One region of the Clostridium neuense genome, then DNA from elsewhere that is predicted to be linked to it. Evidence: predicted binding sites of a transcription regulator. Region 1 holds the regulator's gene; the other holds the start of a gene.
What was found. The regulator Rex, encoded in region 1, represses fermentation and respiration genes when NADH is low (regulators of the CRP and FNR family bind a similar motif). The targets are predictions, from matches to a motif close to ATTGTTAANNNNTTAACAAT.
Positions count from the first base shown of each region.

Region 2: the regulator Rex is predicted to act here: its motif matches at 2,182-2,201, upstream of ACJDT4_RS01905 (DUF47 domain-containing protein).

Region 1 is NZ_JBJIAA010000024.1:518-5,192, reverse strand. It holds gene ACJDT4_RS21595 (acyl-CoA dehydrogenase) at 1-808, opposite strand, end outside; gene ACJDT4_RS21590 (short-chain-enoyl-CoA hydratase) at 822-1,607, opposite strand; gene ACJDT4_RS21585 (redox-sensing transcriptional repressor Rex) at 1,762-2,394, opposite strand; gene ACJDT4_RS21580 (ABC-F family ATP-binding cassette domain-containing protein) at 2,652-4,571, shown strand.
Region 2 is NZ_JBJIAA010000001.1:436,705-441,379, forward strand. It holds gene cwlD (N-acetylmuramoyl-L-alanine amidase CwlD) at 1-233, opposite strand, end outside; gene ACJDT4_RS01900 (inorganic phosphate transporter) at 528-1,526, opposite strand; gene ACJDT4_RS01905 (DUF47 domain-containing protein) at 1,519-2,145, opposite strand; gene rpsI (30S ribosomal protein S9) at 2,554-2,946, opposite strand; gene rplM (50S ribosomal protein L13) at 2,971-3,405, opposite strand; gene truA (tRNA pseudouridine(38-40) synthase TruA) at 3,588-4,322, opposite strand; gene ACJDT4_RS01925 (energy-coupling factor transporter transmembrane component T family protein) at 4,337-4,675, opposite strand, start outside.

The sequences.
Region 1 (4,675 bases):
GTTTTCTTTCTTTCATGTAGTCTCTTGTTACTTCAAATGCTCCTTCAGCAATTCCAAGAGCCTGTGCTGCTATACCAATTCTTCCTCCATCAAGAGTCTTCATGGCAATTCCAAATCCTTTTCCTTCTTTTCCTATAAGGTTTTCCTTTGGAACTATGCAGTCTTCAAATATAAGTTCTGTAGTTGAAGATGCTCTAATACCCATTTTATTTTCTACTTTTCCTATTGAGAAACCTTTGAATCCTTTTTCTAATATAAATCCAGATATTCCTTTGGCTCCTTTGCTTCTATCTGTCATAGCAAATACACAGAATACATCAGCAACTCCACCATTTGTTATGAATATTTTTGAACCATTTAATACATAATGATCCCCTTCAAGAACTGCTGTAGTTTGTTGACTTGCAGAATCAGTTCCTGCGTTAGGTTCAGTTAATCCATAAGCTCCTATTTTTTCACCTTTTGCAAGTGGTACTAAATACTTTTGTTTTTGTTCTTCAGTACCATATTCATTTATTAATGAAGCACAAAGTGATGTATGTGCTGAAAGAATAACTCCTGTTGTACCACAAACCTTTGATAATTCTTCAACAGCGATTATGTATGAAAGTACATCCCCACCTGCTCCACCATATTCTTTTTTAAATGGGATTCCCATCATTCCATATTTACCCATTTTCTTAACATTTTCCATTGGGAATCTTTCTGTCTCATCAATTTCTGCTGCTATTGGTTCAACATCATTTTTAGCAAATTCTCTAACCATCTGTTTTACTAATTCTTGTTCTTTTGTCAATGCAAAATTCATATAAACTTACCTCCTATCTATTTTTGAAACCTTCTGGTTTTCTCTTCTCAACAAAAGCAGTCATTGCATCTTTTTGGTCTTCTGTTGAAAAACATTCTCCAAATGCTTCTGATTCAAATGACAAAGCAGTATCGATGTCACATTGAATTCCTCTATTAATAGCCTGCTTACTTAACTTAACAGCTATTGGAGCATTATTTGCAATTGTATTTGCAAGTTTTTTTGCTGTATCCATTAATTCTTCAGGTTCTACTACCTTATTTACAAGTCCAATTCTTAAAGCTTCATCTGCTTTTATATTTTTAGCAGTAAATATAAGTTGTTTAGCCATTCCCATTCCTACAAGTCTTGTAAGTCTTTGAGTTCCACCAAATCCAGGTGTTATTCCAAGACCAACTTCTGGTTGACCAAAAAGAGCTTTAGTTGAAGCAATTCTTATATCACAAGCCATTGAAATTTCACAGCCGCCGCCTAATGCAAAACCATTAACAGCTGCTATTACAGGTTTTTCTAAAAGTTCTAATCTTCTAAATACTTTATTTCCTAGTATTCCAAATTTTCTTCCTTCTATTACATTCTTGTCTTTCATTTCGGAAATATCTGCTCCAGCTACAAATGATTTTTCACCTGCGCCTGTTAAAATAACTGCAAGCACTTCATTGTCATCTTCAATCTGATCTAAAACGTAATCAAGTTCAGTCAAAGTTTCACTGTTAAGTGCATTTAGTGCTTTAGGTCTGCTTATAGTAACTATAGCTATTTTACCTTCCTTTTCAAGGATGATATTTTTTAATTCCATGACTTATCCTCCCTAAATCTTTCTATTCTTTGTTAATATTCTAACAAAGGAATCCAAAATTTTAGAAGCCTTAAGCTTCATTTCTAATTATATAATTAATTATTTCATATTTCAATAATATTTATATTGAAATATGAAATAATTAAAAAAAATATCATATTTTATCCTTTAATAAGCAACTCAAAGTAAGCAAACTATCACTTAAATGAACATTTTCCACAATTACGTCCTCAGGAGTAACTAAATCTACAGGTGCAAAATTCCATATTCCTTTTACATTATTTTTTATAATAATTTCAGCTACCTTTTGTGCACTCTTTCTAGGCACACAAATAATTGCAATATTGACATTGTTATTTTTTAGAAAATCATCTACATTATCTATATCTTGTATTTCAATGTCATGTATTTTTAATCCTAAGAGTTTAGGATTTATATCAAAAATTCCTTTTAGCGAAAAACCTAATTTTTCAAAATTTATATAGTTTGCAATTGCTTGACCAATATTACCTGCACCTATAATTATAGTATTATATTCCTTTGTAAGACCTAAAATTATATCTATCTCTTTGCAAAGTTCTTTTACATTATAGCCATACCCTTGTTGTCCAAAGTCTCCAAAACAATTAAGGTCTTGGCGTATTTGTGAAGCCGTGAATCCTATTTTTTCACTTAATTCCTTCGATGAAATCCTATCAACATCATTCTTCACAAGTTCATTTAAATACCTATGATATTTAGGAAGACGCCTTATTACAGCCATTGATATATTTTTTTTCTTTTCCACGCAATGCACCCCTCACCTAGACATACTACTCCAAAGCCTTAGCTATACATTAAATTAATTAAGGTATATAAGCAATACATCACTACTAAAATGATATACTCACAATATATTCTACCACATAATTTGGATTTTACACTATTTATTTTTTCCATTTACTTTATTCATCACTAACATATATGGAAATTTATTTGACAACTTATATTTTTATGCTTTAATATTTATTGGTAAAGGATTAAAGATAAAGCGCGGTGATAATTATGATAGTATTAAGCTGTAAAGATATTCACAAAAGCTATGGAATAGATGTTATTTTAGAAAATATAACCTTCTCTATTAATGAAGGTGAAAGAATTGGAATAATCGGTCCTAATGGTGCTGGAAAATCAACCTTATTTAAAATAATTACAAGCGGTCTAGAATACGATTCTGGAGATTTGTTTATTGATAAAAATAAGCAGCTTGGATATCTGTCTCAGCATCTAGACCTTAAAGCTTCAAATACAATTTTTGAAGAGTTATGTTCGGTTTTTAGCGAGCTTATCTCTATAGAAAACAAGCTAAAAGACTTAGAGCAAAAAATGAGTGAGCCATATGACCCTTTAAAGGAAGATTATCATGCTAAAATCATAAAGGATTACACAAACTATACAGAACTTTACAATACAAGAGGCGGATATTCTTATAAAGGTGAAATATCAAAAGTTCTAAAAGGTCTTGGCTTTTCTGATGAGGATTCAAGAAAACCAATCTCAATACTAAGCGGTGGACAAAAAACAAGAGTAGCCTTATGTAAACTTCTTCTTAAAAAACCAGAAATCCTATTCCTTGATGAGCCAACCAATCATCTTGACCTTGATGCAATAGAATGGCTTGAGGATTATCTTCATACATATAAGGGGACTATACTAATAATATCTCATGACAGATATTTTCTAGATGCTATAACTGATAAAACTTTTGAGCTTATTAATGGACACATAAACTGCTATAACGGAAACTATACTAAAGCACTTGAACTTAAAAAGAAGGACTATGAGATCAAGTTAAAAGCCTTTGAAATTCAGCAATCCGAAATAAAGAGGCAAGAAGCTATAATAGAACGTTATCGTTCCTTTAATAGGGAAAAAAGTATAAAAGCTGCCGAAAGCCGTCAGAAAGCACTTGATAAAATTGAAAGAATAAAACCACCTGATAAGGAAACAGGTGTTACTAGAATAAGCTTTGAAACTTTAATAAAAAGCGGTAAAGATGTTTTACACGTTGAAAATCTATCTAAAAGTTTCGGCGATCATATCTTATTTCAAAACCTTTGTATGGATATAAAAAGTGGAGAAAAAACAGCATTAATAGGTGAAAACGGAAGAGGCAAAACTACATTTTTTAAAATTTTAATGGATAAAGTCAAAAGTGATTCTGGTATTAAGGTTTTAGGTAAAAATGTATTCATAGGTTACTACGACCAAGAGCAATCCAATTTGAATGATGATAAAACTATAATCGATGAGGTATGGGACGATTTTCCTGAACTTACTACTACTGAAGTTAGAAATGCTCTTGCTGCATTCTTATTTACAGGCGATGATGTTTTTAAAGTTATATCTAAATTAAGCGGCGGAGAAAAGTGCAGAATAAATCTTCTTAAATTAATGCTTTCTAAAAATAACTTTTTGCTTTTAGATGAGCCTACAAATCATCTTGACATAGTATCACGTGAGGCACTGGAAGATGCTCTCTTAAGCTACGATGGAACAATTCTTGTAATTTCACATGATAGATACTTCCTAAACAAAGTCGTTTCTAAAATGTATGAATTAGAAGAAAATGGTGTTAAGCAGTATTTAGGAAACTATACTTACTATATAGAAAAGAAAAAGAATCCAACAAGATTTCAGTACGAAGATGAAGTTTCTGATGGAAAAACAAAAACTCAAATACATGCTGAAAAGAAGAAAAAAAGAGAAGAAGAAAAGCTTGAGAAACAAAAAAAGTTAAAGATAAAAAATATAGAAGACAGAATTGCTTCTCTTGAAGAAGAGCTTGAAAAACTTCAAAGTGAGCTGTGTCTCGAGGAAGTTTACTCTAACCCTGAAAAAAGTATTGAGGTAAATAATAAAATATCCGAAACTCAAAGTAATATTGATAAATTGTATGAAGAATGGGAGAAACTAAACAGCTAGCGAAGTAACAATGCTTCGTCACGTTAAAAAAGTCCTATAAATCTAAGGTTCAAAAATTGTAAAATACTAAGATATTTCAATAACTCGCTGAAAAAATGCTCAGA
Region 2 (4,675 bases), on a different contig from region 1:
AGCCCTTTATCCTCTTCCCTTGTCATAATAACCTTACACTTTTTATTTTCAAGATATTTCTTTAACTTAAGGCTTATACTTAAATTTATATCCTTCTCGCAGGTACCGTCCTTTGCTTGAGCTCCACCATCTATTCCTCCATGCCCTGGGTCTATCAATATTGTTTTAGATGGTTCTTTAAAGTTTTTTGCATATATAAAGTTACATGGAAAAATAGACGATAAAACAATCATAAAAATTATTGCTATCTTCACTTTACAGTCTATAAAACGCAAAATATGACCCCCTAAATGATATTTTATTATTTAAGCCTATTTTGCACTTTTACCCTAAATTTTATTTAGGTAACATTATCCAAATTTTCTATTTGCATAATGTTAATATATATATAACTTTTATATAACAATATATTAATATTTGTGATTTATAATATGTACAATAAAAAAGGGTTAACAGCTGCGAATACGGCAACTACTATAACCCTTTAACAAACATTATGTATTATATATAAGTAACAAAACCTTTATTTATATAAATTTAACTAAGAGCGTAAGTAATCCTGCAATTCCTGCGCAAACTGGCATAGTTATTACCCAAGCTATTACTATGTTCTTAGCAAGCATCCACCTTACAGATGACATTCTGTTTGATGCTGCAACCCCCATAATTGAAGTTGAAATTATTTGAGTTGTACTTACAGGTGCGTGAAACATTGTAGCTGAAAAAATTACTGCCGCTGCTCCAGTTTCGGCTGCAAAACCATTTACAGGCGCTAATCTAGCCATGTTCATTCCCATGGTTTTAATGATTTTATAACCTCCAAAGGAAGTTCCAAGTGCCATAGCAATTGCACAAACAGCTTTAACCCAATCAGGTACTGAAAATGTACTTAAAGATCCTGCACTTAAAAGTGCTAGAGTAATAACTCCCATGGATTTTTGAGCATCATTACCACCATGATTAAGTGCCATAAACATTGCTGAAACAATTTGTGCCTTTGAAAAAAATTTAGAAACAAATGTAGGTTTAGATTTTCTAAAAATCCATTGAAGTAATATCATAACAAGATAACCTATTATAAAGCCTATTACTGGAGATAAAAATAACCATAATACTATTTTTTCCATAAAGGTTATCCAATTAACCACAACAAAAGATGACTTGTACACTACAGCTGAACCTATAAGTCCACCTATTAGCGCATGAGAAGAACTACTTGGGATTCCAATATACCAAGTAAGAAGATCCCATATAATAGCTGCAATTAATGCAATTAAAACAACCTTTGGCGATATTTTAAATGGATCTACTATACCATCACCAACTGTTTTGGCTACCTTATCATTAATAAAAGCTCCCAAAAAATTTAAACATGCAGACATTATAACTGCTGATCTCATGCTTAAAACTCTTGTAGAAACTGATGTTGCTATAGCGTTAGCACTATCATGGAAACCATTTATAAAGTCAAACGTTATAGCTAAAATTACAATTACTATAGTCATTAATAAAGCTGAACTAAGCATTTTTCATAGCAACTCCTTCTACAACGTTTGCCACAGATTCGCAGGCATCGAGTACATCCTCCATGTATTGATATACTTCTCTCCATTTAATTAAATTGAGAACATCATCTTTTTTATCTGTAAACAAAACTCTTATTGCCCTTCTAAAACTAAGGTCACCTTCTTCCTCAATTTTGTTTATTTCTATAATAATATTCTGAAGTTCTTTACTTTTATTCATAAATTTAAATTCCTGCATAAGATCTATAATCTTATTACAAGATCTTACAACAAGCTCTGCCAATTCTTTTGCATCATCTGTAGATTCATGTATGTCAAACATTACAAATCTGCTAGACGCAACCTCCATAAAATCTACTATATCATCCATAAGATTTGCTACCATATAAATATCTTCTCTGTCAAAGGGGGTTACAAAGGTTTTATTGAGTTCGTTTAAAATATTATGCTGCTGATAATCACTTTTATGTTCCATCTCTTTTATAACTTTGAGTTTACTTTCACCATCTTCTGGTTCATTAACATAATCCTTAAATAATAACGCAGTTTCATGAATTATTTTTGCATTTTCGATAAACAAATTAAAAAATTTGTCGTCTTTGGGTGATAAACTAAACATAAAATTCCTCCTATATTTTATTTATTTTATATAAATATTATTATGTTAATAACAAAAACAATAAATATTACTAATAAAGATATCTAAGTGTATAATTAAATTTAGTTTTAGAAGATACTACTTTTTTAAAGGATTGTTTACTCGATGGGACTAAAGTAAAATTAACTCTAAGCCATAATATTATATCATATAAATTTATATAATAGAATATATCATTTTTCAACTAATTATTCATATTATACGTTTAGTTTAAGATAGAATATAATTTATTAACTTTAGGCCTATTTCATTAATAATTCTTTATACTTATAATAAATTTATTATAAAATTTTATTTTTATCCATAAAATTTTATACTCTATTCAAAAAAAAGAAGGCATTAAGCGCCTCCCTTTCTTTAAATGCTCTATTATCTCTTTGAGAATTGTGGTGCTCTTCTTGCCTTCTTGAGACCATATTTCTTTCTTTCCTTCATTCTTGGGTCTCTTGTTAAGAATCCAGCTCTTTTAAGTTCTGGTCTTAAAGAATCATCAGCTTTTAATAAAGCTCTTGCTATACCATGTCTTATAGCTCCTGCTTGACCTGTGAATCCACCACCATTAACACTTACTATTACATCAAATTTTTCTTTAGTACCTGTAAGTACTAGTGGTTGATTGATTATAACTCTTAAAGTTTCAAGTCCGAAATATTCTTGTGAATCTCTTTTATTTATTGTAACTTTACCTTCACCAGGTACAAGTCTTACCCTTGCTATTGCTTCTTTTCTTCTTCCAGTTCCTATATACTGTACTTTTGCCATTTTACTTCCTCCTTCCAGTTACTTCTAATATCTTAATTCCAATGCTTCTGGCTTTTGAGCTTCGTGATCATGTTCTGAACCTTTATATACTTTTAATTTCTTAAGCATTTTTCTTCCTAAAACACCTGCAGGAAGCATTCTTCTAACTGCTTCATAGAATACAAAGTCAGACTTTGTAGCTATAGCCTTTCTATAAGGCATTTCCTTTAATCCACCTGGATAAAGTGAATGATGTCTAAGCATTTTTTGATCTAATTTTTTACCTGTTAAAAGTATTTTATCTGAGTTTATAACAATTACGAAATCTCCTGTATCTACATTTGGAGTATATGTTGGTTTATTTTTTCCTCTTAATATTGTAGCTATTTGACTAGCTGCTCTTCCTAATGCCATTCCTGAAACGTCAACAACATACCATTTTCTTTCAACTTGTTCTGGTTTTGCTAAATACGATTTCACGTTTTTTCCCTCCTAAAACTTCTTTTGCGCATTCTATGTCTAAGATCCGGGGCTAGTGGATCTTTTTATCAATTTTACAAACATAACTATTATAATACAATTAACCTGGTGTGTCAATAATCAAATAAGATTTTATTGGCATATAACCATATGGAACTCGGATGCATTTCTATTGAAATCCATTAATAAAACACCTTTTCAAGGCAAAGTCCCCTTGCTGGAACTACTTTACCCGCTTTATTTCTATCCTTCGATTCTATAATCTCTTCAATATAATGAGGGCTAATTTTCTTTTCCCCAACCAAAAGAAGTGTTCCAACTATAATTCTTACCATATTATATAAAAATCCATCACCAGCTACATATATTTTTATATAATCTCCATCCTTTTCAACTTTTATTTGCATTATAGTTCTTATATTATCCTTAACAGAACTTCCCGTACTTTTAAAAGCTGAAAAATCATGTTTTCCCAAAAAATATACGGATGCCTTTCTCATAGCTTCAATGTCAATATTTCTACTGTATTGATATGCATAATTTCTTCCAATTGCAGCTCTTTCGCTTCTATTTAGTATGGTATAACTATACATTTTTCCCTTACTGCAATATCTAGAGTGAAAGGAGCTATCTACCTCTTCTGAATTTAGTATTACAATATCTTCTGGGAGCCTATGATTTATTACTATTCCCATTTTATCCGGCGGTATAGTGGAATTTGTAGAAAAGTTACAAACATACATCTTTGCATGTACTCCTGAATCTGTTCTACTGCAGCCTATAAGCTTTACTTGTTCTCCTGTTATTTCATTTATAGCTTCTTCTATAGTTTGCTGTACAGTGCTGTTATTACGCTGTCTTTGCCATCCACAATAATTCGTTCCATCATATTCTACTATAAGCTTAATATTTTTCAAATTAACCACCTGAACTATTTCCAAAAATTACTCCATACTGATATTGCAACCAATATACATACAGAAAAAACTGCAATATAATCCTTAGAGGTAATTACAAGTTTCTTCATTCTTGTTCTTCCCTCTCCACCTCTATAGCATCTTGCTTCCATTGCCATAGCAAGTTCATCTGCTCTTCTAAAAGAACTAATAAATAGTGGTACAAGTATTGGCACTAAACTCTTAGCCTTATTAAATATATTTCCAGAATCAATATCTGCTCCTCTGGCCATTTGCGCTTTCATTATTTTATCAGTTTCATCTATAAGTGTTGGTATAAACCTCAGCGCTATAGTCATCATCATCGCAAGTTC